3 regions of the Exiguobacterium sp. s34 genome follow, and region 2 is predicted to be linked to each of the others. Evidence: a T-box and tRNA genes for the amino acid it is inferred to sense, from the RefSeq annotation. Region 2 holds a T-box; the other regions hold tRNA genes.
What was found. The T-box of region 2 lies ahead of argS (arginine--tRNA ligase). A T-box ahead of a tRNA ligase gene usually reads a tRNA of that ligase, here a tRNA-Arg.
Positions count from the first base shown of each region.

Region 1 (10,115 bases), on a different contig from region 2:
CGGGATGAGAAAAACAAAAAGGCGAAGGAATCCCTTCGCCCATTCTTCATTCGCCCTCAGTGATGAGTGCATAAATTGCTTTCCATGCGTCGTCTTTTCCTTCCGCCGTCTCGGCTGAGAAGGCGACGAAACGATCTGACGGATCGAACTGAAGCTTGCGTTTCACTGCTGCCTCGTGCTTTTGACGCTGGCTCTTCTTGATCTTATCGAGCTTCGTCGCTACCACGATGACAGGAATGTCATAATGCTTCAAGAAGTTATACATCGTCACATCGTCACCCGTCGGTTCATGACGGATATCGACGAGTAGTACGACGCCGCGAAGCGCCTCTTGGCTCGTCAAATATTGCTCCATCATGACGCCCCACTTCTCACGTTCCGTCTTCGATACTTTCGCATAACCGTATCCTGGAACGTCAACGAACATGATTTCATCATTGATGTTGAAGAAGTTGAGGGTCTGAGTCTTTCCTGGTTTTGAAGACGTCCGTGCGAGCGCCTTCCGTTGGCAAATCTTATTGATGAACGACGATTTCCCGACGTTCGACCGTCCGGCAAGTGCCACTTCCGGCAACTCATGGACCGGATAATGGTCTGGCGCGACGGCACTCGTCACGAATTCTGCTTTGTTGATCTTCATTTAATTTCCTCCAAATGCTACATCTAGTACTTCATCGAGTGTCGTCACGGGAACGAACGTCAATTTCTCACGCACCGTCTCTTGAATGTCATCGATGTCTCGCTCATTATCTTTCGGAATGACGATGGTCGTCAACCCGGCCCGATGAGCAGCGAGCGCTTTTTCTTTCAATCCACCAATCGGCAAGACGCGTCCACGGAGCGTAATCTCGCCTGTCATTCCGACATCGCGATGGACTTTCTTCCCGGTCAACGCGGAAATGAGTGCGGTCGCAATCGTAATTCCGGCCGATGGTCCATCTTTCGGGACGGCCCCTTCCGGAACGTGAATATGGATATCTTGTCGCTCATAGAACGTCGGGTCAATCCCAAACCGTTCCGCATTCGCACGGACATAGCTGTACGCCGTCTGTGCCGACTCCTGCATCACGTCACCAAGTTTACCCGTCAACTGAAGTTTACCTTTCCCTGGGGCGAGCGCCACTTCAATCGTGAGCGTGTCTCCACCAAACGCCGTGTAGGCGAGGCCCGTCACTGCACCGATCGAGTCTTCGGTCTCCCCTTTTCCATAGCGATACTTCGGTTTTCCGAGATACGTGATGATGGCTTTTTTCGAAATCGTGACCCGTTTCTTCTCACCGATTGCGATTTGTTTCGCTGCTTTTCGGCAGAGCGAACCGATGACACGTTCTAAGTTCCGGACACCCGCCTCACGTGTGTAGCGGCGCACGACTTCGTAGAGCGCGTCTTCTTTGATCGTCAACTGGCTCTTCTTCAGTCCATGCTCTTTTAACTGTTTCGGCACTAAATGACGCTTCGCAATCTCGACTTTCTCAAGCTCCGTATATCCACCGATTTGGATGAGTTCCATCCGGTCAAGAAGTGGTGCTGGAATTTGCGAGACATCGTTCGCTGTCGCGATAAAGAGGACGTTCGACAAGTCGAACGGTTCTTCGATGTAGTGGTCCGAGAACGAGACGTTTTGCTCTGGGTCGAGCACTTCGAGCATCGCTGACGCCGGGTCTCCTCTAAAGTCAGAAGCCATCTTGTCGATCTCATCGAGTAAGAAGACCGGGTTTTTACTTTCTGCTTGCTTCAACCCACGGATGACACGACCTGGCATCGCGCCGATATACGTCCGGCGGTGACCACGAATTTCTGCCTCATCACGCACTCCACCGAGCGAGACACGAACGAAGTGACGTTCAAGTGCCGATGCGATGGAACGGGCGAGCGACGTCTTCCCGACCCCTGGAGGTCCGGCAAGACAGAGGATTGGTCCCCGAAGCGAGTTCGTCAACTGACGGACGGCCAAATATTCGAGGATTCGGTCTTTCACCGACTCCAAGCCGTAATGGTCATCGTCGAGGACGTCCGCCGCATGTTTCACATCGAGCTTGTCTTCTGTCTCAATGCCCCATGGAAGCGACGCGACCCAGTCGAGATAGTTACGGATGACTGCATACTCCGGTGACGTTTGTGGCACGACGTTCAATCGTTCGGCTTCACGCATGACGTTTTTCCGAGTCGTCTCTGGTAAGTCGAGCGCCTCTAACTTCTCACGAAGACGGTTCGGCTCAGACTCTTGCGTCTGGTCACCAAGCTCTTGTTGAATCGTCTTCATCTGTTCGCGTAAGTAGTACTCGCGCTGTGACTGCTCGATTGACTTCTTCGTCCGCTCGCGCATCTCTTGTTCGAGCTCGATCACTTCGACTTCATGGGCGATAATCTCAAGTAGTTCAAGTCCTCGTTTGACCGCATCCGCTTCTTCGAGCATCGCTTGGCGAAGTTCGACGTCGACATCTAATTTCGACGTGATATAGTCCGTGAGCGATTCGAGTCGCTCGTACATCTCGAAACGACGACGTTCGTCCGGTGACATCCCTTTGATGTTCGCGACGAGTTTTCCGAACTGTTCTTTCAACAGACGGACGAGTGCCGTACGTTCGACCTCTTCCCCTTCTACGAGTTCGACCGGTTCGATGTTGGCGAACCAACCTTCATCCGTCGATTCGACCGAATCGACGCGGACGCGCTCTTTCCCGACGATCCGAACCCGAATCGTCTCGTTCGACAATTCGCTCATCTTCGCGATGTGGACACGTGTTCCGATCGTGTACAAGTCTTCCGGTTCTGGCGACTCGTTCCCAGTTTCTTTTTGAGTCACGACAATTAAATCTGTCTCATGCTCCTTTGCAGCAAGGAGCGCCCGAAGTGATAACGGGCGTCCGACATCGATTGTCACACCGATGAGCGGATATACGACGACTCCTCGCAACGGAAGGATTGGTAATTTTTCCATCTACAACGCCTCCTGTGCAAAAAGGCCCAAAACTCGGATTGTGCCGAGTGTTTGAGCCTTCTTCGTTAACAAATTATGCTGTCTCTTTGTTGTCCCCTGTCTGTTCGACAGTACCATCACGAAGGACGTATTTCGGACCGGCAAGACCCGTAATCGTTTCATCTGTGATGATGACTTTCTCGATATCGTCACGCGATGGGACGGTGAACATCACATCGAGCATCATTTCTTCGATAATCGAGCGGAGACCACGTGCGCCAGTCTTACGTTTGATCGCAAGTTTGGCGATTTCGATCAATGCCTCGTCTGTGAACGTCAATTCGACATCGTCAAGCTCGAGCATTTTCTCGTACTGACGAACGAGTGCATTTTTCGGCTTCGTCAAGATTTCAACGAGCGCCTCCTCATCGAGTGTCGTAAGTGTCGCCATGACTGGCAAACGACCGATGAACTCTGGAATCAAACCGAATTTTTGAAGGTCTTCAGGTAGTGCGCGAGCGAGCAAGTCTTCTTGCGTCAACTCACGGTTCTCTTGATCGTTTCCGAAACCGATGACTTTCTTCCCGATTCGGCGTTTGACGACCGATTCGATGCCGGCGAATGCACCGCCAACGATGAAGAGAATGTTTGTCGTATCGATTTGGATGAATTCTTGATGCGGATGCTTACGTCCACCTTGTGGCGGTACGCTTGCTGTCGTGCCTTCAAGAATTTTAAGGAGTGCCTGCTGAACCCCTTCACCAGATACGTCGCGCGTAATCGATGGGTTTTCAGACTTACGAGCAATCTTATCGATCTCATCGATGTAGATGATTCCTTTTTCAGCCTTCTCGACATCGTAGTCAGCCGATTGGATCAATTTGAGCAAGATATTCTCAACGTCTTCACCGACATAACCCGCTTCTGTTAAGCTTGTCGCATCCGCGATTGCGAATGGGACGTTCAAGACGCGAGCCATTGTCTGGGCGAGAAGTGTTTTCCCGCTACCTGTTGGTCCGATCATGACGATGTTTGACTTCGCAAGTTCGACATCATCTGAACGACCGCCGGCGTTGATGCGTTTATAGTGGTTATAGACAGCTACTGAAAGCGCACGTTTCGCGCGGTCTTGTCCAATGACGTAGTCGTCTAGGATGTTACGAATCTCTTGTGGTTTTGGAATGTCTTTGAATTCGACTTCTTCCTCTACACCGAGCTCTTCCTCAACGATTTCATTGCAAAGTTCGATACATTCATCGCAAATGTATACGCCTGGTCCGGCGACTAACTTACGAACTTGTTCTTGCGATTTTCCGCAAAACGAGCACTTGAGTTGCCCCTTTTCCTCGTTAAATTTGAACATTCGATACACCCCTTCTGTGGTGAAAATGGATGTAAGTGCGATAAATCGCGATTTGTATTTTCTGGTGCGATGCACCGTGAAAAGACATTTTACATCTCTGCGTTGAAATAATTGTAGCATGAACATATTGCGACTTCAAAGAATTACACATGCAAAGTGTTGTGACAGAAAAAAGGACGACCGCTAAGCAGTCGTCCCACTAAAAATCAACTTACTTCGCTTTACCGTTTTCAACGAGGATGTCGATCGCTTTACGGAATTTGAGGTCACCTTTAAGTGTCTCAAGACCGCCTTGTGGAGCGAGCATCGTACGGAGTTGGTCCGGTGCGATGTTGTAAAGTTTAGACATTTCTTCAAGCTCTTTCTCAGCATCTTCGTCAGATACTTCGATTGCTTCTTTGTCAGCGATTGCTTTCAAGACGAGACGAGCTTTTACGCGCTCTTCAGCTTGCTCTTTCATCTCTTCGCGCATTGCTTCTTCAGAAGTACCAGTGAGTTCGAAGTACATGTTAAGGTCGATTCCTTGTGAAGATACACGTGAACCGAACTCTTGTACCATGCGGTCTACTTCTTGGTCAACGAGAACTTGTGGTACGTCGATTGTCGCGTTAGCAGTTGCCTGCTCAACGAGTTGGTCGCGCATTGTACCTTCAGCTTCTTGTTTCTTACCAGCTTCTAAACGCTCACGGATGCTCGCTTTCAACTCGTCGAGTGTTGAAACAGACTCGTCGATGTCTTTTGCGAACTCATCGTCGAGTTCAGGAACTTGTTTTGTTTTAACTTCGTGAAGTTTGACTTTGAATGTCGCTGGTTTACCCGCTAAGTTTTCAGCGTGGTACTCTTCAGGGAATGTTACTTCAACGTCTTTTTCTTCACCAGCAGTCATGCCGATCATTTGCTCTTCGAATCCTGGGATGAATTGACCAGAACCGATTTCGAGTGTGTAGTTCTCAGCTGTGCCGCCTTCGAACTGCTCACCGTCAGCGAAACCTGCGAAATCAAATACAGCTGTATCGCCGTTTTCGATTGCACCTTCTTTAACAGCGAGTTCTGCGCCTTGCTGTTGAAGTGCTTCAAGTTCTGCTGTTACTTCGTCTTCTGTTACTTCAGTTGAAACAGCTTCGTACTCGAGGCCTTTGTATTCGCCAAGCTCAGCTTCTGGCTCAACCACGAATGTCACTTTGAAAGCGACTGGCTTGCCTTTCTCGAGCGTGCCGTCTACATCGATGTTTTCGAGCGCGATTGGTTCGAAACCAGCTTCTTCAACCGCACCTTGGATTGTGTCGCGGTAGAGAATGTCGAGCGCATCTTGATAGAGTGCTTCTTCTCCATACATTTTGTTGAACATTGGGCGTGGCAATTTCCCTTTACGGAAGCCAGGCACGTTCAAGTCTTTGACGACTGTTTTAAATGCGGCGTCAACTGCTTTATCAAAAGCTTCTGCAGGAGCTTCGTACGTGAGTACGCCTTGGCTACCTGATGTTTTTTCCCATTTTGCTGTCATGCTAAGTCCCTCCAACAATTCGTTTATACCGTACAAAAATGTACAACAATCCGTATTATAGCATAAATCCTCGGTAAGCACACAAGGATTTAGTCTAATAACGCCTGTGTGAAGCGCAGATCCGCCTCTAGAATCGAAGCTGCCAAACCGTCAACTGCCTCGTCATGCAAAATCGCTTGTTTCGCCTGTACAAGTGCCTGTTCAACGTCCGCTTTTTCTGCCGGCACATACGGATAATGCGTGTACATATAATTCATCAAGAGTTGCGTTCCGATCTCATCGCCCTCTACCGATTTCTGGAGCGATAAAACGGTTTTCTCCCACGTCTCGATGTGCGATGTCGCTTCCATTTGCGACATCTCATTTGTCGAATCCCCATCTGTCCATTTGATGACCGATAGTTCAACGAATGCTTTTTCTAACACGATCAGTTTGATCAGTTTCGGTCGGTTTGACACGAGTAGTTCATGGAGCACATTGTCGAGTACCGTATCGATATTGAAGTGAACATGTTGCAGCGCTTCGATTTGTTCCCCTGTACTGCCGCGCGTCAACGTCCGCTTCAATTTGGCGATTGCCGCCGGAAACTCGGTCATCTTCAACACTTGGAGCACCTGATGTGCTTGCGTGTTGACCGTGTCTTTTTTGTCTTGCCATTCGAGGTACTGGTTGATCCAGTGCGCCGCTTCAAACGGTTGGTCCCGCATGATGTAATACTGTGCAATCTGTAATCCGCCCGAAGCTGGTTCTTCTGCTTCTGCCATCTGAATGGCGACGAGTTCCTGCAACTTTTCGAGCGTTTCCGGGTCGTCCGGTTTTTCCATAGCACATTGGAAGATTTCCATGAAAATAAACGGGTCACCCGGAATCGCCTGATACCAATCCCATAAAATCGGTTCGATCCGCTGTCGTTCCCCAGAGGCATCCGCCTCTTGAATCATCTTATGCAGACGCGACCAATTCCCGGGGAACGGATACTCCTGATCCTTTTCCTTCTCCATCTTCCCTCACCCTCTCTTCCATTCCCTTTCATCTTCCGTTAGGACGCGATTCCTTGTCAATCGATTTCCTGGAAAATGAAAAAAGAGACGTTCTCCGTAGAGAGCGTCTCTATTTTAATGGAAGCGTCCCAAGAGGGATTCGAACCCCCGACCGACGGCTTAGAAGGCCGTTGCTCTATCCTGCTGAGCTATTGGGACATTGACATGAAAACTATAATAGAAAAATGGTTTCCTGTCAATCGATTTCCCATTCGAAACTCATAGTTTTCCTGAGATGTCTAAATCTTCAACGTGAGAACCGTCTTCTGAGCGATAAAAACGCACCGCCGCTTCCCCGTTTTCTAGGTCAAGAAGCGCATATGTTTTATCCGCTCGTCCCCGTGGCATACGGATCGAACCTGGGTTGATGTAGACGACTCCGTCTTCGATCAAGGCACCCGCCACGTGCGAGTGGCCGAACAAGACGACGTTCGCACCGACCTCTTCAGCCCGATATCGCAACCGATTCAAATCGAATTTGACGTCGTGATGGTGCCCATGGACGATGAGAATCGTACCTGCATCTGTCGTCTCGATCCGTTCGAGTGGAAGGTCTCCACCAAAGTCACAGTTCCCACGGACCGTTCGATACGGCAATAAATGTTCATCGACTAAAGCGAGTTGAGAGTCGCCGCAATGGAAGGCGTCATCAATCTCTGTCTCGTGTCGCTCAAAAATCGTTGTCAATTCCTCGGTCAGACCATGACTATCACTCACTATTAGAAAACGCATAAGCTTCATCCTTTCATGAATGGAATGATTTCTGCCTCCAGTTTTCGTAATGCTTGTCCACGGTGACTGACGACCGCTTTCTCTTCACGTTCTAGTTCGGCTGCCGTCTTGTGGAGCGATGGGACGATAAAGAGTGGATCGTACCCGAAACCGTTCTCGCCTCGTGGTGAGTAACCGATCGTCCCTTCAATCGTTCCACGAACGGTCAACGTTTCCCCGGTCGGTTTCGCCAGACAGAGCGCACAGACGAAACGCGCCGCGCGGTTCGTTTGCCCGTTCAACTTTTCAAGAAGAAGCGCATTGTTCGCCTCATCCGACTTCTCAGGACCGGCGAAGCGGGCCGAATACACCCCAGGGGCCCCGTCGAGTGCATCGACTTCAAGACCTGAGTCGTCCGCGAGTACGGCATGCCCGAAATAGGCAGCCGCTTCCGTCGCTTTCAACGCCGCATTTTCTTCAAATGTCGTCCCCGTCTCATCTGTTTCCGGTGCATCCGGATAGTCGAGCAACGATTTGACCTCGAATCCGAGCGGTGTCAACATCCCTTCCAGTTCTTTCACTTTTCCAGGATTGTGTGTCGCAATGATCAACTTCATAATGTCTCCTCCGAACGTTCTCCGACGTACCACCAAGAAGCACCGAGCGCCTCTTCTGCCGTCTTGAATAATGATTCGATTCCATGTTGCGCGAGCGCGAGCATCTCGTTCATCTCTTGAAGGGTGAACGTCGCCTCTTCTCCTGTACCCTGTACCTCGACGAAACGACCGCTCGCCGTCATGACGACGTTCATATCAACCTCAGCCGCAGCGTCTTCCATGTAGTCCAAGTCTAGGACAAGTTCATCGGTCCGTCCGACAGAGATTGCCGCGACGCCTTCTTTGATTGGTGTGTCGTCGAGCTTCCCTTGACGAATCAAGCGGTCAACAGCGAGGACGAGAGCACAGAACCCACCGGTGATGGACGCTGTACGCGTACCACCGTCCGCTTGAATGACGTCACAGTCAATCCAGATCGTTCGCTCGCCGAGGCGCTCTAGGTCAACGACCGACCGGAGCGACCGCGCGATGAGACGTTGAATCTCCATCGTACGACCTGATTGTTTCCCACGTACCGATTCCCGGACGGTCCGGTCACCGGTCGCACGTGGCAACATCGCATACTCGGCGTTGATCCAGCCTTGTTTCTTTCCGCGAAGGAAGTTCGGGACGCGCTCTTCGACAGTCGCCGTACAAATCACTTTCGTATCACCAATCGAAATGAGGACAGACCCTTCCGCATGTTTGTTCACATGAGGAACGATTTCTACCGTTCGTAGTTCATCAAAACGTCTTGTATCACGCAATGCCTGTCACCTCTACTTTCTCCGCCTGGACCGGACGACCGAGCCATTCGCTCGCCAATCGGTCGAACAGTTCAATGTCACCCGTCGCATAAAAGGCATGGGATGGGACAGTATCTAATCCGTTCTCCAACTCTTGATAGTCAAGGATCGCTGCGACTTCGAGCGCAGTCTCGTCACCTGACGAAATCAGATGCACGTTCGGCCCGACCACGTCCTGAATGACGGGAGCGAGGATCGGATAATGCGTGCAACCGAGAATGAGCGTATCCATCTCGGAAGATTGTAGCGGCCGTAGCGTCTCCTCCACGATCTGGTGGACGCGGTCTCCCGACACGTCCCCTGCCTCTACGAGCGGGACAAAAGGTGGACAAGCGAGTGAGTATACATCGACCTCACCGGCTACATGGCGAAGCGCCTTTTCATACGAACCGCTCTCAATCGTCATCTTCGTGCCGATGACTCCGATATGCTTGTTACGCGTGCCTTTGACGGCCGCACGGGCACCTGGGTCAATGACACCGATGACCGGGATGTCGAGACGTTTCCGCGCCTCTTTCAAAACGACCGCCGTCGCCGTGTTACACGCGATGACAATCATTTTGACGTCTTTCTTCAATAGAAACTCAATGAGTTCCCATGTATAAGCTTCAATCTCATCGTGCGGACGCGGCCCATATGGACAGCGTTCCGTATCCCCGATATAGATGATTTCTTCCTTAGGGAGTTGGCGCATCAATTCTTTGACTACCGTCAACCCACCGACTCCTGAATCGAGGACTCCAATCGCTCGTTTCATTTTGCATCACTTCCATTCTCACCTATCTTACCAAAAAACATCGGACGGAAAAAGAAACGTTCCCATGACAAAAAAAGACGAGGTCGCCAGTGGCGCCTCGTCCGTTACCCGAATTACTGAGCAAGACCTTCGCTAGTGAGCATGTCAGAAAGCGTGTTGATCGCTTCTTCTGCATCTTCACCTTCAGCAGTGATCTTGATTGTAGAATCTTTTGCGATACCGAGTGAAAGTACACCCATGATCGACTTCAAGTTAACTGTTTTACCATTGTACTCGAGGTTGATGTCTGATTGGAACTTAGAAGCTGTGTTAACCAACTGAGTAGCTGGACGAGCGTGAATTCCTGAATCAGCAACGACTGTGAACGTTTTTTCCATGAGATGATGGTCTCCCTTCAAAATTCAATTCTACAGGCGAA
Region 1 covers NZ_JACSKE010000002.1:434,332-444,446, forward strand. The annotation lists gene yihA (ribosome biogenesis GTP-binding protein YihA/YsxC) at 47-640, opposite strand; gene lon (endopeptidase La) at 641-2,941, opposite strand; gene clpX (ATP-dependent protease ATP-binding subunit ClpX) at 3,015-4,283, opposite strand; gene tig (trigger factor) at 4,495-5,787, opposite strand; gene KNO87_RS05865 (hypothetical protein) at 5,877-6,788, opposite strand; tRNA gene KNO87_RS05870 (tRNA-Arg) at 6,913-6,986, opposite strand; gene KNO87_RS05875 (metallophosphoesterase family protein) at 7,047-7,559, opposite strand; gene KNO87_RS05880 (XTP/dITP diphosphatase) at 7,565-8,155, opposite strand; gene rph (ribonuclease PH) at 8,152-8,901, opposite strand; gene racE (glutamate racemase) at 8,894-9,697, opposite strand; gene KNO87_RS05895 (phosphocarrier protein HPr) at 9,811-10,074, opposite strand.
Region 1: it has a tRNA-Arg gene. The T-box ahead of argS (arginine--tRNA ligase) is inferred to sense a tRNA for this amino acid. The anticodon was not compared.

Region 2 (10,115 bases):
TTTCGGTAAATTCTTTTTGCCGAACCACCACCAGTTCCAATCCCCGAACAGCTTCATGAGTGACGGAACGAGCAAGATCCGGATAATCGTCGCATCGATGAAAATCGCGAGGGCAATCCCGACACCGAGCTGTTTGATCGGGCTGACACCTGTGAAGGCGAACGCACCCGTCACGACAATCATAATGATTGCGGCCGAGGTGATGATTTTACTCGTTTTGGCTAGTCCCATCTCTGTCGCATAGTCGTTGTCACCTGTCTCGCGGTAATATTCCTCGATTCGTGAAACGAGGAATACCTCATAGTCCATCGACAATCCGAAGACGAGCGAGAAGATAAAGACCGGTGTCAATATACTGATTGTTTCCGCGTCATATACATAACCGGATTCGAAGATGATGACGAGTAAGCCGAACGTCGCTCCGAGGCCGAGCACGTTCATGAGAATGGCTTTAATCGGAATCAAGATGGAGCGGAACGCCCACATGAGGATGAAGAATGTGGCCAAAATGACCGTAATCACCGCATATGGAATGCTGTCATAAATTTCATCATAAATTTCTTCGTTAAAGGCAGCAGGTCCACCGACCTCAAATCCTTGGTCTCGCCAATCACGTACGAACGCTTGCGCTTCCTTGTCACTCGGCGGTACATCGAAGCTCACATTGACGAGCGCCAAATCTGTGTTCCCGTCAAGGGTCACAAGTCGTTCAAGCGGAGCGAGTTGTTCTGGTGCCGCCTCGACGAGCTGTGTGAAAGCTTCCGGTGTCAAACCGGACGTCGTCAAAAAGGTTGAGACGTTATCGACAATGTCCACTTCGTTCAAGTCGTCCGTGAGCATTGTCAGTTCTTCTAAGATCATCGGATCCGTCAGATCATTCGCTTCAAACAGAATGACGGCATCGGTTGAATTTTCTCCAAACACTTCGTCAAAGCGTTCAAGTGCCGCCCGTGATTCATAGGAAGTCGGGAGCGCGTCGGCATCTGGAATATTTAACTCCAAGTCGCGAACGAACCAGAGACTTGGCAGAAGTAACAATAACGCAATGAGCGTCATCGTCACAGGACGTCTCATCACGAAACGCGCGAGTTTTTGCCAACGTCTTTCTGATTTTGTCTCATCAGACTTGATGATTCGTCCTTTATTCAATGCATCCCCAACTAAGTATAGAGATGACGGCAGGAGGGTCAGTGCCGACAAAACCGCCCCTGCGACGGCAATAAGCGCACCGAGTGCGACCGCCTGGAACACATCGACCTGGATAAAGAGTAGACCGGCCAATCCGACGAATACACATAGTCCTGAAAAGAGAATCGAACGTCCGGCCGTTGCAACAGTTCGAACGATCGCCTCTTCTCTCGATTGTCCTCGCGTCAACTCTTCACGATAGCGGTTGACGAGTAGCAATGAGAAATCAATCCCGAGCGCAATGGCAATCATCGCCACGGCGTTCAAGACGAATATGGATAATTCCATGTTTTGCGCAAAAAAGAATAGAGACCCCGCCGCTACGATGAACGTGATCAGTCCGACGAGCAACGGCATGAGTGCCGCGAGCGGCGTTCCGAAAACGAGTAATAATACGACCAGTGCGACTGGAATCCCAATCAACTCCGCCCGAATCAAGTCATTTTTCGATGCCTCATTCAGGTCGTCCGCAAATACCGGTTCCCCAGTCAAGCGCACTTCTGTATCCGTGTCTGTGATAAGCGCATCACGGACCGCAGCAATCGAAGATTCGGCCGCTTCATAGTCTTCAAACTCAAGCACGAAATAGGCGACGTCTCCTGAACGGGCATCTGGATTCTCGGATGGAGTAATCACGCCATCAACCGACCGAATCGTCTCCAATTGTTCTTGCTGTTCGTCCATGACCGTATCCAAATCTCCGCCTTCGAATAGTACGATCATCGAGGCGCCAGCACGATCAAACCGTTCATTCAACGTATCTTCTACTTGTTGAAACCGTCCGTCTTGAATGGCGAAGCCGTTTCCTCTCAACTCACCCGGGAGCTGAAGCCCAAAATAGACCGATCCCGCGAGTAAAATCGTCCAAACGAGTAGTACTACATATCGAAAGCGAACCAACTGCCTACCTAACCATTCCATCCTCGTCACTCCTCCCTGTCTAACCATCTACTTCCCGTTTCTTTCTCCATTCATCATCACTTCACAAAAAATTCCTGAACCTGTTTCTGGTTCAGGATTCTTGTCGTTCAAAAACTTGCAGCCAACTATGACAAAATCGCGGTGGTGCGGATAAGACGACGAGTCGATCCCCTCGGTCATCTAACAGCATGACCTTCAGTAATTGGTTGTCCGCGCACACCGATGAACAAAACAGTTCTTGCTCTCGATGAAACAATTGGAATGATTCAGTCGAGGTGATCGCCGTTGTTTCCCCGACTTGATCGAGAATGACCGTTTCGCGGTCTCCTTGATATGGGATACGCCAATTTTCATTCGTTTTCACATTTTCGACTAAAAAGTGATGCGTGTTTTCATCATATACCGTCACACATGTGTCAGGTGTGAATCGTTCAAAATCATACGTCCCCTGATACGCCAGCTCGATGATGTCCCCAAAAACCGGGACTTCTTCATAACGACTATATCGAAACGTATGATCATGGAGATTCAACGCCACGACATCCGATTCGGCTGAATATAAGAAGATGTCATCTCCTTGCCAATAGTGCAAATTACTAAACCAGTCACCATTAAAACGTTGTGGAATCGCATGCGTCTCCATCTGTCCTTTTTGTAAATCAATCACTCCGTAAAGTCCTTTTTCTCGGAACCATGCCACGGCACGCGTGGCATTCGGTTCCACATATAGGGCGCACGGTGTCCAAGCCCAGTCAATTTCCCAGCGAATTTGGGACGACTCGTCAAAGAACAAAAATCCGGTTTGCGCCAAGTACAACATCCAACCTTCACCGACACGTTCTAGCCATTCGATCGTTTGATGAAATTGAAAGTCTGCTGTTTGTTTGTACATTTGATCACTTCCTATTTTCAGCTTAGCAACGACCGAAACGAAATTCGATTTTGAATGTGTTCGTTCAACACATTTTCGATTTTCCTGTATACTGTCGGTATAGATGAATGATTTAGAAAGGAGTCTACCCATGCGCCCATTACAGTTATCACCAGAGACAGCCGTCGAGCTTGCGAAAAAGTTAAACGTTCCGCTCGAAGAGTTGATGCATATGCCGAAACACATTCTTGTCCAAAAAATGATGCAACTCGAAGCATCGAAATCAGAGGAAGACACACCAAAGGAGACGGATTAACCCGCCTCCTTTTTGGTTACTGCTCTTTACGCTTCCGTTTCTTCGACACATACCAGAGACCACCGAGCACGGCGAGTGCGGCACCACCGGCAACAGCGTATTTGCTGTAGTCCGGACGACGTTCCGTCACCACGAGTGTCGACAGTGGCGCGACCATCATATGACGGTCTTCGATTTGACGCGGCGCCGTCAAATTGACCGTATGGTCTTCCACGTTCACTTCAAACTTACCAGACGGAAGTTTGACCTCGACCGCTTCCTCTAGCGCGTTATGGTACACGACATGTCGTTCGACATACCCTTCGACGTGACGGCTCAACTCGAATGCAATCACACCTTCTTCTTCGTCGAAGAAACGCAAATGTTTCCGAATCTGTTCCGTGTTCTCGAGTCGGAAGAGCGGATACTGCTTCCGCAGACGCAACAGACCTTTCACATATTCCACACTTGGCGCTTCTTGTTCAGCTCGTGTCCAGTCGACACGGTTGACGACCTCACCTGAGTTAAAGCTATTCTCGTCCCCATCTTTTGTGCGGAAAAACTCTTGTCCACTATGAAGGAACGGAATCCCTTGCCCCAGGAGTACGATGGACGTCGCCAAACGATGACGGCGACGACGTGTCGTCTCATCATCTTCTGGATTCGTCACGGACAACTTGTCCCAAAGCGTCAAGTTATCATGACATTCAACGTAGTTGACGACCTGATTCGGTTCATCAGCAAAACTTTGGCTCGTGATTCCGCCAGCAATCCCACGTTTCACGTCAGCCGTCATGTCTGTATTCCCACTCACCCAACCTGGCAAGTCCTCGACGAACACGTCTCCACGGACGCCGTCTCGAATCCCGTCATTGAATTGCGCGATTCGTGGCATTTTATGGGCGTTGTGTTGATTCGCTTTTTTACGGACAGGGAGTGGCGTGTCCAAATCCCAACCTTCTCCGATGACAAGGATGGATGGGTCGACGCGATCAAGCGCCTTCCGAATTTGATTCATCGTCTTCACATCGTGTAATCCCATCAAGTCGAAACGGAACCCATCGATCATGAATTCTTTCGCCCAATACGTGACACATTCGACCATGAGCTTACGCATCATCGCACGCTCAGATGCCGTGTCGTTCCCACAGGCCGAACCGTCCGCGAGTGTCCCGTCCTCATTTAGTCGATAATAGTAGTCAGGGACGAATTGACCGAGCGGTGTCGTCAACGCATCGTGCGTATGGTTAAAGACGACGTCCATGATGACACGGATGCCTCGATCGTGGAGGGCTTGAATCATCGCTTTCAATTCGATGATGCGTGTCGCCGGATCATCTGCTGACGAGGCGTACGATCCCTCGACCGCAAAATAATGTACCGGGTCATATCCCCAGTTATAGTTATCTTCGCTCTCGCGTGATTCATTCACCGATCCATAGTCAAAGAATGGCATCAACTGAAGATGCGTGATACCGAGCGAGGTGATGTAGTCAAGTCCAGTCGGGTATCCGCTCGTTGTCGTCGTCCCCGTCTCGGTCATGCCTAAGAACTTCCCACGATGCGTGGCGCCACTTTCTGGATGACTCGTCAAATCACGGACGTGCGCCTCATAAATGACCGCCTCTTGTGAAGAATTGAATAGCGGACGTTCTTTGATCCAATGGTCCGGGTTCAAGGATGCTGGGGCAAGCAGGCACCCACGTTTCCCGTTCACTCCGACGACTTTTGCATAAGGGTCGAGTGATTCCACTTTCTTCCCATCAATCATTGCTTCAAATACATAAAATTGACCTTCGAACAGGGCGCGGTCGAGTTCAATGACCCAAGTCCCCTTCTCAGCCGGTTCGAGCTCGAGTCGTTCAAACTTACGTGCACGGGCTGTGCGATATAACTTGACCGACATTTGTTCCGCTACCGGAGACCAGACACGTAGTCGAATCTGTTCCCCTTTGAACGTCACCCCAAGGTCTTTCCCGTGATAGGCAACGTGATCTAAGTCTGCATGTGTATGTTGATCCATTGTACGTTCCATCTCTTCACTCCTTCACTGCTTCAAATCTGCTATCATTATAACAAAACCACACAAAGGATGGATGAAACATGGCAAAAGACAATTCTTTCGATATCGTGTCGGAAATGAATCTTGAAGAAGTGAAGAACGCGATTCAAATCGCGGAGAAGGAAATTTTAAACCGCTACGACTTTAAAGGATCAAAAAGTGAGATGTCGCTCGACAATGGCGACCTCGTCCTCATCTCGGATGATGACTATAAACTTGAGCAATTAAAAGATGTCTTAATCACGAAGTTGATTAAACGCGGTGTTCCGACCAAAAACCTCGATTATCAAAAAGTAGAGGGTGCTCTCGGTGGCACGGTTCGTCAACGCGTGAAATTGAAGAGCGGGATCGACAAAGATGACGCGAAAAAAATCAACAACGCCATCAAAGAATCAAAACTTAAAGTCAAATCGCAAATTCAAGACGATCAAATCCGTGTCACGGGTAAATCGCGTGACGATCTTCAAGCCGTCATGCAACTTGTACGTGATCTCGAATTGTCCGTCGACGCCCAATTCACGAACTTCCGATGAAACTCGCCATCATCAGTGACCCACACGGTTCGTTTGATGATTTAAAGGCGGTTCTCGATGACGCCCGGCGGGAAACCGAACATATTCTCTGTCTCGGCGACCTATACGAATGCCACATCGGCAAAAAGCGACGCCACGAGCGCTTTCATCATGTGGAAGAGGTCATGACGTATGATCCAAACTACGAAGCACTGCTGACATTCCCGAGTCTACGAGGTAATCAGGAAGAGCGCATCGACGAGGTGCTCGTCATCGACCACCCTGTGAAAACACGGATTTCCTTGTTGCCAGAACAGACGACCCTTGGTGAGGCGCGCTTTTTACACGGGCATCAAGTCAAATGGAACGAGGACTGGGAACCGATTGTCGAGAAAGGAAAGTATCCACTCGTCTTCATCGGACATAGTCATATCCCCGGGATTTACCGGAAAGGGAGATCCCTGCCCTGGGAAATCGGGACCCCATTCCATTTGAAGAAAAAGCGATATGTCATCAATGTCGGAGCCGTCATCTTCGACAGGGAATGGTGTCTCTATGATACGGAAGCCCGAACGGTGACGCGGATGAAAGTGTAAGCATAGGAAAAGGACCTCAATGATTTTTGAGGTCCTTTCGTCTGTCTTATAACTTACATTTCTTCCGGAGCTTCGACACCGAGTAAACGGAGTCCTTCCGTCAATACGAGCGTCACTGCCTTCACGAGCGCGAGACGCGATTGTTTGCCGGCATCTTCTTCTAAGACGCGGACGTGACCGTAATACTTGTTGAACGCTTGTGCGAGATCAAGTACGTAACGGCTGATGATTGATGGTTCGCGGCGTTCATGCGCACGTGTGATGACGTGTGGGAACGCGTTGAGCATCGTGACGACACCCCATGAGTAATCATCATCTGCACCAGTGAACGGTGAGCCGTCATAGTTTCCTTTGCGAAGGAGTGAGTTCGCACGGGCATTCGTATATTGAACGTAAGGTCCTGTCTCTCCTTCGAACTTGAGCATGCTGTCGAGATCGAATTCGATGTTGTTGATCCGTTCATTCTTCAAGTCGTGGAAGACGACCGCTCCGACACCGACCATACGGGCAACGTCTTGTGCGTTCGCAAGGTCTGGGTTCTTCTGTTCGATGTTCGCTTGTGCTTTTTCGATGGCTTCTTTCAACACTTCTTCAAGAAGAACGATGCGCCCCTTACGTGTCGACATCTTCTTCCCTTCTTGCAAGATCAAGCCGAACGGTACGTGATGCATGCCATCGACGAAGTCGTAGCCGAGCTTACGAAGAACCGAGAAGAGTTGTTTGAAGTGAAGCGCCTGTTCGCCACCGACGACATAGTTCGCTTGCACGAAGTTGTACGTCTCGTAGCGATAGATTGCCGCAGCCAAGTCACGTGTCGCGTACAATGTTGCACCATCTTTCTTTTTAATCAAGCAAGGTGGCAAGTTCTCTTCTTCGAGTGAGACGACCATCGCGCCTTCACTTTCGACTAAGAGGTTTTTCGCTTCGAGCATCTCGACGACGCGTCCCATCTTATCGTTGTAGAACGCCTCACCATTGAAGCTCTCGAATTTCACACCGAGAAGGTCATATACTTTTTGGAACTCCTTGAGTGACTCGTCACGGAACCATTGCCAAAGCTCTGTCGCTTCCGCATCACCATCTTCAAGTTTCTTGAACCAAGCACGGCCTTCATCTTCGAGTTCTGGCTGTGTCTTCGCCTCTTCATGGAAATGGACGTATAGCTTCAAGAGTTCTGCGATCGGGTTAGCACGTACCGCTTCCTCATCGCCCCACTTTTTATAGGCGACCATTAATTTACCGAACTGTGTTCCCCAGTCACCGAGGTGGTTGACGCCGACAACGTCGTATCCGTTTTTGCGTGCGATTTGGTTGATCGCATTCCCGATCACCGTCGAACGCAAGTGACCCATCGAGAACGGCTTCGCAATGTTCGGTGACGAGAAGTCCGTCACAATCGTTTCGTTGCGCGCTGCGTGTGTTGCATAATCCGACTTCTCGTCGAGCACCGTGTTAATGATTTCTTTTGACACGACGTCACGGCTCAAGAAGACGTTGACGTAAGGTCCTGCTGCCTCGACTTTTGTGAACAGTTCATCGTTCAAGTCATTCGCAATATCTGTCGCAATCATGACAGGTGCTTTCCGATAGGCTTTCGCCAATTGGAAACATGGGAACGCGAGATCACCGTGTGCCTCATGTTTCGGCTTTTCAATCAATGCTTCAATCTGGTCAATCGTGAGCTCGTCTCCGATGACACGTGATAACGCTTCTGCGTACTTGCGTTCATAACTCATTTGTATGTCCTCCTTCTTCGTATCACAACTCATAAAAAAAACGCCCTTTGCATAGATGCAAAGAGACGGGAATTCCCGCGGTACCACTCTTCTTGCCTGCATGACGCAGACCGCTTTATGGTGATAACGGTTCCCTCCGGCTATGCCTACTCTCGTTTCGGATAGCATCTCAAAAGTGCGTTTCGCGACGTTTGTCAGCCTAGGCTCTCACCAATCCCTAGGTCGCTTTGTTGACTAAACCATCGTTACTCTCTTTTTCATCGACATTCGTCTATGCGGTTGAAAAGCAATTTCATTATAGAGGATATTCCCTCTATACTCAATGCTAGAATTCAAGCATCATGGAAGAGAAGCAGGACTCACACGAAAACGTGACGAATCTTTACTATTAGATCTCGAAATGTCCCATGCTAGGAGGGAACGCATGAACCACTTTCGTAAGATGTCCGTGCTCGGTTGGAGTATATGGAGTGCCTTATTCATCTTCACCATCTCGTTATTTGCATTGGATGTCCTACACGCCCCGACGATTGATCCATTGTCGTTTATTTTAATTTCATTATTGGTCATCATTTTTCAACTCGACTCGATCGAAGTCAAAGGTGTGTACTTCACTTTTTCTGAAAGTATCGTCTTAATCTTATTTTTATTCTTTGGATTTGAAACAGCACTCATCGTCAACCAAATCGGGTTGTTCGTCTTTCAATTCGCCAATTTGAAACCGAAAGTCGCCATCCGTCGCTTCCGCTTCACGTATCCTTGGAATGCCATTACGGCGTACTTAGAAATCGTCATCCCGGCAGCGGTTTATCTCGCCCTTGGTGGCGAGACCGGTCTCGACTTTTATTCGCAAGATTCGTTCGTGCCGCTTGCCGGACTGTTCCTTGCCATCTTCTTAAACACGGTATTCCAAAAATATCAGGTGAAATGGTGGTTCCGCGTCGACATCGCATTGAGCGATTTTATGAAAATCGCTTTCTACACATACGTCGTCAGTTTGACCTTCATTTTAGCGGCATCATTCTTCCGGGAGACGAGTTTACTGGTCGTCAGTAGTATCGCCGCTGCCTTGACGTTCTTCATTAAACGACTTCTCATTCAAAAAGAACGGCAAGACGCCTTCAAATCTTTGATCGAGCAATATGATGAAGCTAAAGAAGCCGTCTCTTTGTCACAGAGTGAGGCGCAAGCAATCGAAGTCTTTTTAAGTCAGTGTGAACAGTTGAACCATTACGACGAAGGTTATATCGAGTTCAAATTGTTCGACCGCACGCTCTACTTCGATTTGAAGACGCGACAGCCCATCGATCGACCGGTCGTCTTTGCACTGCTTGAGATGAGTCAACCAATCGAGCAAATTCTCGACTATGAGATGCGGTTTGAATGGGATACCGCACTTTCCGACGCCTTCCATGACGATTATCATAGCTTTGTTTCTGTCCGTTCGGAGGAAATCGAAGAGATTCGTACATGGATCGTCATGACGGGAGAACCCGTATACGCATATCCGAAAATCATTCAGCATGAAATCATCAAGTTGTTGAAATCGTTCAATCGAACGATTAGCCGTTGTCACGAGCGGGATCGTCTCTATACCGAGAGCCGGACAGACAGTTTGACGCTTCTTGCCAATGCGCGTGCGTTTTATGAATACGGCATTCAACAAATATCGGATATGTCGATGTATCCGATATCTGTCGCCATGCTCGATATTGATTTCTTCAAAAAAATTAACGATACGTACGGTCATCAGGTCGGTGACCGAGTGTTACAAGAATTCGGTCGACGCATTCGGCAAGTACTTCGAACGGATGACTTTGCCGCGCGTTATGGCGGCGAAGAATTCATTTTACTACTCAACCATTGTGACATGACCCAAGCCATCGAAATCACAGAGCGGATTCGCCACCAAATCGAAGCGAAACCGTTCCTTG
Region 2 covers NZ_JACSKE010000004.1:283,701-293,815, reverse strand. The annotation lists gene KNO87_RS10885 (MMPL family transporter) at 1-2,109, opposite strand, end outside; gene KNO87_RS10880 (hypothetical protein) at 2,201-3,001, opposite strand; gene KNO87_RS10875 (YycC family protein) at 3,132-3,296, shown strand; gene pulA (type I pullulanase) at 3,313-5,310, opposite strand; gene KNO87_RS10865 (YajQ family cyclic di-GMP-binding protein) at 5,379-5,870, shown strand; gene KNO87_RS10860 (metallophosphoesterase family protein) at 5,867-6,445, shown strand; gene argS (arginine--tRNA ligase) at 6,499-8,181, opposite strand; T-box leader at 8,240-8,451, opposite strand; gene KNO87_RS10850 (GGDEF domain-containing protein) at 8,606-10,115, shown strand, end outside.

Region 3 (10,115 bases), on a different contig from region 2:
CCCCAGAAGATGCGCCACTCGTCGGCATCCAGATGGAGCGCGAACTGTTAGAAGGGTTCCGCGATCGTGCCCATACGCTATACGATACGAGTGACTTGAAGCCGCAGATGCTGAAGGACCGTATCTTGCAACAGTTCAACGAGGAACGTATTCCGTTCACGGTCAACTTCATGTCGTTCGGGTTCAAACACGGGGTCCCGCTCGATGTGGACTTACTGTTTGATGTCCGCTTTATCACGAACCCGTTCTATATCCCTGAACTTCGACCGCTCACGGGTCAGACGACGGAAGTGCAAGACTACGTCATGTCGCATCCGGAGGCGCGGGCATTTTATAAGAAGTTGATTGATATGCTCGAATTCCTGCTTCCGCAATATAAGCGGGAAGGGAAGACGCAGATCGTGGTGGCATTCGGTTGCACAGGCGGCAAACACCGCTCGATCACGTTCGCCGAGAAAGTGTCAGAGCATTTCGCAGAGCGTTACAACGTGAAGACGGTCCACCGTGACCTTGCCCACGCGACGAAGGAGAAATGATATGAGACGAGAACGGAAAGTAGTTGCCATCGGTGGGGGGACGGGATTGTCCACCCTCGTCCGTGGTTTGAAGCATTATCCACTCGACATCACTGCCATCGTCACGGTAGGAGACGACGGAGGCAGTTCAGGGCGCCTGCGTGACGAGTTTCATATGTTGCCTCCGGGAGACATCCGTAACGTCATCTTGGCCTTGTCAGAAGTCGAGCCGTTGATGGATAAGATTTTACAGTATCGTTTCGACACGGGATACGGCCTAGAAGGTCACTCTCTTGGAAACTTGATGCTGACGGCGGCGACCCATATTTGTGAAGGGTCGTTCGTCAAAGCAATCGACGTCATGTCACAGCTTTTGAACGCACAAGGGAAAGTGTTGCCGGTGACCGAGACGCTCATGACGCTCGCGGCGGAGTTTGAGGACGGGACGATCGTCAAAGGCGAATCGAAGATCCCGCTTCATCAACAGCCGATCAAACGCCTGTTTTTACTCGAGGACGGCATCAAGCCGGCCCCAGGGGTCGTGGAAGCAATCGAGTCGGCCGACGTCATCGTGCTCGGTCCAGGTAGCCTCTATACGAGCATCATCCCGAACCTGCTCATTCCAGCGGTGCGGGAAGCCATCGTCCGCTCACAAGTCCCGGTCGTCTATATTTGTAACGTCATGACGCAACCGGGCGAGACGAAGGGCTATGATGCGATGAAGCACTTGAAGGCCATCGAAGCCTATCTCGGGAAGGCGTCGATTGATACGATCGTCGTCAATAATGAGCCGATCGATGAAGAATATTTGGAGCGCTACCTCGAAGACGGATCGGAAGAAGTCCGCTTCGACCGGAAAAAGCTCCGAAACTATGGAACGAATGTCCTTGCGGGGGATATCGTCGATTACAATCGGGATTACATCCGTCATGACTCCGACGCCATCGCCGGACTCGTCATGCAACGCGTGCTCCGAATCAAGAAACCACGTTCGTTTCAGCAGCTTGAATTGAAATAAGAATTGTTTGAAAGATAGAAAGGAGGGGGACTCGATGAGCTTTGCATCAGATGTGAAGAAAGAATTGACACAACTCGAAGTGAACGACGCCGAGGCGAAAGCAGAGTTGTCGGCACTCGTTCGGATGAACGGCGTCATCTCACTCGCCCTAGGACGAGGCATGACGCTCGACGTCTCGACCGAAAACGCCTCGATCGCCCGTCGGATGTATTCGTTGATGAAACGCCTCTATGACCATCCGCTAGACTTATTCGTACGGAAGAAAATGCGTCTGAAAAAGAATAACGTCTATATCGTCCGTGTGTCACAGCATGCGGAGACGATGCTTCGTGACCTCGAGATTCTCGGGGAGCACTATGAGATGATTCGGACGCTGAACTCAGATATGACACGTGATGAGAACTTGGCACGCGCCTACTTGCGTGGGGCCTTCCTCGCCGGAGGGTCAATCAACCATCCGAAGACGTCGTCGTATCACCTCGAAGTCTACAGCTTGTATGAAAACCATAACCAGGCGCTACGCGATCTGGCGAATCGGTTCGATTTGAACGCGAAGACGCTCGAACGGAAAAAAGGGCACATCCTCTATATGAAAGAGAGCGAGAAGATCTCCGACTTCCTCAAGTTGATTGGTGCGACACGAGGAATGCTCGAATTTGAGGATGCACGCATCATCAAAGACATGCGCAACTCCGTCAACCGCCTCGTCAACTGTGAGACGGCCAACTTGAACAAGACGGTCGGGGCGGCGTTACGCCAAGTCGAGAACATCAAGTTCTTGGAACGGACGGTCGGCCTCGATGTCTTGCCGAAAAAACTTCGAGAAATCGCTGAACTGCGCGTCACGCATCAAGACGTCTCGTTACAAGAACTCGGGGAAATGCTCGAGTCTGGTCCAATTTCGAAGTCTGGAATCAACCATCGACTTCGTAAAATTGACCAAATTGCAGAGCGTGTGCGGAGCGGCGATGAGATCGCCTCTTCGTGACGCGGTTGCACCAAAACCATTCTTCCTATATAATAAGCAACTGGAATAGGTTTACTGAATAGGAATTAAAGGAGCTTCATCACTATGTCGAATGAAAAGAAAAGATTATCGCTCACGATTGACGCTAAGCTCGACCAAGTCATCACGGAGCGCGCAAAAGAAATCGGAATTCCGAAGAGTGCACTCGTCACGTTCGCAACAAGCCTTCTCTTGAACCAGCTTCGTGCGGAAGAGTTGTTGAACGGAGATAAGAACGCGATCTACGAAGTGATTCGTAAAGACTACGAATTGCTCACAAGCGTGAAAAATCTAGATACGAAATAATAAGGTTGACTTCGGTCAGCCTTTTTTAGTTGCATCTCTCTCGGAAATTTGGAATAGTGGTGGTAATGAATTTGAACGGAGGTCGATCGAATGGGTCAAATCTTACTCATCCTATTGCTACAACTTATCTACGTCCCGGTGCTCACGCTCCGGACGATTATGCTCGTGAAAGGGAAGACGGTCATCGCGGGTCTGTTCGGGACGCTTGAAACGCTCATCTACATCTTCGCGCTCGGGATTGTATTCCAAGATTTGACGACGCTCGGTATGATCGTTTATGCGGTCGGGTTCGGACTTGGGATTTTACTCGGTGGCTACGTTGAACGTAAACTCGCCATCGGCTACAACATGATTCAAGTCCATACGAAAGAGTATCCGGCGGAGCTCATCCAACAGATGCGTGACAATGGTTACGGGGTGACGCATTACCAAGGTCAAGGGCGAGACGGTGTCCGTTATCGTCTGGACGTCTTGGCAGCCCGGACACGGATGAAAGAATTGCGTGAACTCGTCGAGAAGCATGAGCCGAAGGCGTTTCTCGTCGCATTCGACCCAATCGACTTCAAAGGCGGCTATATGATGAAAGGACTGCGTCGTCCGAAATGACGCACAAGACTCACGGAAGTGGGTCTTTTTTTGTTGGAGTAGGGATTTTACCGCACGATAGGGAATGAGTGAGGAAAGGAGATGAGACCGTGAAGAGCAATCGACGTTTTTGGATCGTATTGATTGGGTTACTTGTCGGTGTGGGGATGATTTATGTCGCAGTGTCTTGGTTCGGTGATGGGGACGACCCGGTCAAGCCGCCGCTCCCGACGGTTCGTGTCGGCTCGGTGACAGCGGAAGTGGAGCAATCGACCTATTGTTGGGAAGCCGGCAATCGTGCAACGTGCGCCGACTACGGCTTGCCGGAAGCCGAGGACCTGCAACTGATCACGGTCAAACCGGGTGATGCGATTGACGTCGTCTACCATGCCGACCCGATGGAATCGACTTTTTATCGAGTCGACGACGGAGAACTCGTCCCGGCTGAACCGGTCGTGCCAGACGAACCAGGTATTTATGTATATGAGGTTGGTGGGGAATGGACACAAGGCGACAGCCGATACGTGTTCGGTGTCAGGGTACCTGAAAACTAATGGGTTGACCTGCCTCCAAGGGACGGCTGTACAGTGAAGATAGGAGGTGGGGAAACTTTGATTCCAATTGGGAGAGTGGCGCATGTGACCGGGTTGTCGGTCAAAGCCATCAAATTTTATGAAGCACGAGGTCTCGTGCGACCAATCCGATCCGATAATCACTATCGAATGTATGGGATGGACGAGATTCGACGTTTAAGCGAAATCAAACGATTGCGTCAGATTGGACTGAGTATGGAACAAATCCAGTCTAATTTATCAATCGAGGCATTGCTTGAAACGCGGTTACGTGAAGTCAGGACGGAAATTGAACAGCTTCATCGAATCGAGGGACAGATTCGGTCGATGCAGTCAGGAGGGGACGACATGAACATTCGATATGAAACATTGCGTGAACCGATTTTAGTATATGGTTATGGGAGCACGCTAGAAGAAATCCCTCAGGTATGGGTGAAACTTCAACCAGAATTGACGACAGATGAGTCATATGGCGTCTGCCTCCCACATGAGAACGGCTATGTGGCTGGCATGACGAAGCCCGTGAGTGGGGAAGGAGCGCGACAAGTCGAACTGACGGAAGGGAACTATATCGTCGCGACGGTCGAAGGGGGCATCCCGATGATTCCTACGACATATGAGCAACTGTTAAACGTTCCAGACGTGACGCTTCGCGATGCGGTCGACTTTGAACGCTACATTCACGGGCAGGCAGGGGCGGATGACATGATTGAAGTCTGGATGCCCATCGAATAGAAAAAGACGTTTCCCAATCAATCGGGAAACGTCTTTTGTATGATTAGCGTGTCATGACTTTGTCGATGAGACCGTAGTCTTTCGCTTGGTCAGCTGCCATGAAGTAGTCACGCTCTGTGTCGCGCTCGATGACTTCAAGTGGCTGTCCTGTGTTCTCAGCCATGATTTGGTTCAATTTCTCACGCATTTTGATGATGCGTTCTGCGTGAATCTTAATGTCTGACGCTTGGCCTTGTGTGCCGCCGAGCGGTTGGTGAATCATGATTTCTGCGTTCGGAAGTGCGAAGCGTTTTCCTTTTTCACCGGCTTGGAGCAAGAAGGCACCCATCGATGCAGCCATTCCGATACAAATCGTCGACACGTTTGGCTTGATGAAGTTCATCGTGTCATAAATCGCCATACCTGCTGTAATCGAACCACCTGGGCTGTTGATGTAGAGCGAGATGTCCTTTTCTGGATCCTCAGCTGCGAGGAAGAGGAGCTGTGCGACGATTGAGTTCGCGACGTTGTCGTCAATCGCACTTCCGAGAAGGATGATACGGTCTTTGAGCAAGCGTGAGTAGATGTCGTACGCGCGCTCCCCACGGCCTGTCTGTTCGATAACTGTTGGAATTAACATTGAATCTGCCTCCTTTATGTAGGTTGTAAGTTCATCATACCTGTATAGTCAATGTTGGTCAAACAGAAACCCTTTCTACTGCTTATTCCACGACCCTCGATGTGTAAAACGTCTCAAGACGTGATGGTTACCCATTTAGCTTTGGACGAGCTGGTTTGATTACCCGACGTGATTCAAAATAACGTGTGAAAGTGGATTCACCTGAATAGGATAAGAAGAGATATTCTTTAGCACGCGTCATTCCGATGTAAAGGAGAGAGACTTCACGCTCAAGATCTTCTTCATATTTAAACGGCATATTTTCAACGTTTACGATAAAAACGGCTTGAAAATCAAGACCTTTACTGCTGTCAATTGTACTAATTTTTACGCGTTGATCATCTTTTGAGAAGGTACGTTTCGTCTCGCTACTCTCCGTAATCCAAAAGTACTCGATTCCATAGTAGTTTAGGGCACGTTGTAACGTGTCGACATAATGCATCGTCGAGAACTTCTGGACGCGATACAGGATCAACATTTCAGAATAGGGGACTTTTTTCTCGTCATGTAATTTTTTTATTTGCCGAGCAACGAGATCTGCCTCTTTGAAGAAATGATCACATTTAATAATGGCTGGTTCAGGACCTCTTCGAAGCGTACTTTGAGGAGCAATGATTTCACCATCTAATTCCTTCGTCACAACTTTATCTTTTAGGGAGGAATTGGATTGATAAAACGACCAGGCGAACGATACGATTTGAGAAGTGTTTCGGTAATTAATGTTTAGAATTTTGGACCTTCCTCGGAAATCCAAACCGGTATCCTGTACATAACTACGTTTTCGTTTATAGATAGACTGCGCTCGATCTTCGACGAGTAAAAGCGATTTCGTTTCAGGATTTAAAAGTTCGCTTGCAAGTTCGAGCCATTCGGGTTCGAAGTCTTGTCCCTCATCAATCAAAATCGCATCGTAAGACGGGAAGATGATTTCTCGCTTCCTTAACTTTTCAAGTATCGCCGGTATTCTTCTTTCCGAGATGTGTAAATCATTCTGCAACCAGGCGTGGAAATTTCGAACTTCAATCAAATGGTTCCTCTGTTTCAACTGAGGATCGAAATCGAATAAATCATCCGGTTCTAACATCATCTGTTGTACCATCTGTTCGATAAAACGGGCTAGCGAGATATTGTAACATAGGATTAAAATCTTCCATTCGGGATGTTGTTTAGATAACAGTTTAGCGCGACTCGCCAAAATGAGGGTCTTGCCACTACCTGCAACACCTCGAATTAAACGATTTTGATCACCGAGTTGTTTGGCCAAGTTCTCTTGATGTAGGTCCATCGCCCGGATGTTGTGAAGGGATAGTAAAAGCTGGTCTTGATATGGTGTGACTTTTTTAAATTCGGCGCTGATTCGAACTTCTGGGAAGAGATGATAACGAATCGCATCGATTTCTTCACTAGTCAACGGTTGCCTCAGGCGATAAGGAACCGTGAACATATTCAGAATTTTTTCGATGAGGATTTCTTCTGAGAATTGTGAATCATCCGGGTTGATTTCATCACGCATCAGAGAAAAACAAGGATCAATGACTTGATAGAGTCCATGACGAATACAGTCATCTTGTGTCAATCGTGTAAAAATGACGCCTGATCCATAAGGGAATTTTAATGTCGTCGCATATTTTCCTTCGTGTTGAATCAGGTTTTGATCCTTTTTTAGGACGTCAGTCAGTTTGAACATATTTTCACGGGCTTGTAGAAATGGACTTTTTACTTTCTTTTGAGATCCGTTTGCGGGAGTGATCATCCATTCATCATGGTTCAGTTGGTAGAGAGTAGAACGCGTATAGTCTTTCACTTCTAAAACGATTAACCCTAAATCAGGTCCGATGATGACGAAATCAGGTCTTCGACCGTGTATATTGGGTTCAAAATAAACGATGTAATCGTCTGGAAGGTAGCGTTTCAACGTACGAAATACGAGCCGCTCTCCTGCTGTTGCGGATGAACGAATCGTTTCAGGAACAGTATGAGCCATTAATTGACACCTCGTTTCCAATCCTTTTACTTAAATATACTATATAAAGGATACATAAAAAGGATGGTGGTTTGAAATTGAGGGAGAAAACAAAAAAAAGGACGAAGACCTTAATTAGGCCTTCGTCCTTTTATGTAATACACCCGGAGAGATTCGAACTCCCGACACCTGGCACCGGAAACCAGTGCTCTATCCCCTGAGCTACGGGTGCATGTGTGTGACACGAATTTATTATACATTTGTTTTATTGAAAAAGCAATCCTGTTCATTACGCTTTTTTGAGCGCGAGTGGAGCGGGTTCGTTACAATAGAAGAGAGGGGGGAGAACGATGCAACGGCAAGAACAAAAACAGGTGCAACAGCAACAGATGACACAAGACCTTGTGCAACGGCTGCCGGTACTCGAGGCGGATCGTCTCGCGCTCACGTTTCGTCTAGCACGGCTCGCGCGACATAATCCAAACATTCATTTCGGGAGCGGGGATCTCGGATGGATTGCAGATGCGGCGAGTGCGTTCGAAGAGAAGCTGTTCACGCAGATTCGGGAAGGAAGCGGAAGCGAGACGGAGAAGGAGCTGAGACGACAACTCGTCCTCTTGCTCGATCATCGAGGGTTGTTGCCGGACACGAATGAGGGATTGGCGGAGCGGTTCGGTATCGACGTCTCTCAAATCGAACAGGCGAGACAGGCACTCCTATTTCTTGAACCGACGGGGATCGGGGCAAGAACGGAACGGGAGTGTCAGTATCGGCATGCGATTGAGCATGAGGACCCGCGCGTCGTCGATGTATTCGATGCGATTGAGAGTGGAGTGAGCCATCAACAGATGGCAAGCGCGCTCGCGATTTCGGAAGAAGAACTAGCCCGTCTAGAACGGATTGTCGCGACACTCCCGAAGCGTCCTTTATTATATGAAGAAACGGGGCACGTCTATCCGGAAGTCGAAGTGTGTGTGGAGGACGGGGAGCTTGTCACGACGTGGCTCAGTCCTGAACTTGACGAGACGCGTGTCGGGAATGACCGCGAGGCGAAATGGTGGATGACATCCCTTGCGATGCGTAACGAGACGCTTCGAGACATTTGGGCGGTCATCGAGTCGCGTCAGACCGAGTGGCTCAAAGGAGAACTTGTCCTCCATCCGTTGACACGTCGTACCGTCGCGCAACAAATCGGAAAGCACGAATCAACGGTCGGGCGTGCCATACAAGGGAAGTTCGCGAAGACCGAGGGCGGAATCATGGAATGGCGACACTTTTTCGTCCGGTCGACGAGTCATGGGCATTCGCCGTTCATGATCAAACGGACGCTCGCGGAACTCATCCAACGAGAGAAGGCGCCGCAAAGTGATCAAGCCCTCGCTAAAGAGCTCGCCCGATACGGATATCTCGTGACGCGACGGACCGTGACGAACTATCGTGAAGAACTCGGATTCGGCAATTCACGTGAGCGTGAGCGACAGTTATGGAAAGGATGACGAAAATGAAATTTACATTATATAAACGTGACAATTGTTCACTCTGTGACGAGGCAATCGTCATGCTCGAATGGTTGCAGGAAGATTATCCGATCGAACTCGAACAGGTCGACATCACGGGAGACGAGGTACTTGAGGCGAAGTACCTCTTCGAAATCCCCGTTCTTATACACGAAGGACAAGTCATCAGTCAAGGGCGATATGATGACAACAAAGTTGAAGATTTTGTTAAGTATACGCTTACATCGAAAAAAAACGTTTGAAGGGGTTGCCAGACGGAAAAGTGATTGATAAGATGAACTCGTAGCGGTGGGACGCAAATAAAAAAGTGGGACAAAAGTTGTCCACACTGAAAGTCGAGGGGGGAAGAGCATGATCCAGCAACTGATTCACGTTCAGAAGCAAATTGTCCCTGACCTGCTCGATACGCTCCGACATCGTTACGATATCTTACATTATGTCCGCTTGATGCAGCCGATTGGCCGCAGGACACTCGCAACGAGTTTGGGACTGACCGAACGGGTGCTCAGACGAGAAGTCGACTTTTTGAAAGACCAAGGTCTTCTTTACGTCGCTACTCAAGGAATTTCCCTTAGTGAGACGGGACGAAACGTCTTACGGGACTTGCACGAGATCATGGGAGAACTTCTCGGAATCTCAGAAGTGGCAAGAGAGCTCGAAGAGAAATTAGGGGTTCGCCAAGTCGTCATTGTACCAGGTGATTCAGATGAGACATTCTGGGTCCAACGCGATATCGGACGGGCAGCGGTCACGCAGTTAAAAGCGCGGCTCGCACCGGATGATAACGTGATTGCGGTAACAGGTGGAACGACGATGGCATCGGTTGCGGCGATGATGTCGCCCGATAAAAAAGAACGCCCGATGCATTTTGTGCCCGCACGCGGAGGTCTTGGTGAAACGCTTGAACTTCAAGCGAATACCGTCTGCTCACGCATGGCGGACCGGGCCCACGCAGACTATCATCTTCTACATATTCCGGATGAAGTGTCACAAGAAACATTCGACCGGATGGTGGAGGAACCTAGTATTAAAAATGTACTGGAAATGATTAGAGCGGCGCGAATTGTGGTACATGGAATTGGTGAGGCAGAAACGATGGCAAAACGCCGTCATGCATCACCGGAGCATTTGCGGATGATTGAAAGGCATGACGCCGTCGCCGAAGCATTCGGATATTATTTCAATGCGGAAGGTGAGATCGTTCATCGCGTCAAGACGGTCGGGATCCAACTCGAAGAGC
Region 3 covers NZ_JACSKE010000001.1:17,533-27,647, reverse strand. The annotation lists gene rapZ (RNase adapter RapZ) at 1-536, shown strand, start outside; gene KNO87_RS00145 (gluconeogenesis factor YvcK family protein) at 538-1,533, shown strand; gene whiA (DNA-binding protein WhiA) at 1,568-2,521, shown strand; gene KNO87_RS00135 (CopG family transcriptional regulator) at 2,606-2,845, shown strand; gene KNO87_RS00130 (DUF2179 domain-containing protein) at 2,936-3,451, shown strand; gene KNO87_RS00125 (hypothetical protein) at 3,541-3,984, shown strand; gene KNO87_RS00120 (MerR family transcriptional regulator) at 4,042-4,737, shown strand; gene clpP (ATP-dependent Clp endopeptidase proteolytic subunit ClpP) at 4,781-5,356, opposite strand; gene KNO87_RS00110 (3'-5' exonuclease) at 5,484-7,379, opposite strand; tRNA gene KNO87_RS00105 (tRNA-Arg) at 7,518-7,590, opposite strand; gene KNO87_RS00100 (RNA polymerase factor sigma-54) at 7,709-8,854, shown strand; gene KNO87_RS00095 (glutaredoxin family protein) at 8,860-9,117, shown strand; gene KNO87_RS00090 (sugar-binding transcriptional regulator) at 9,227-10,115, shown strand, end outside.
Region 3: it has a tRNA-Arg gene. The T-box ahead of argS (arginine--tRNA ligase) is inferred to sense a tRNA for this amino acid. The anticodon was not compared.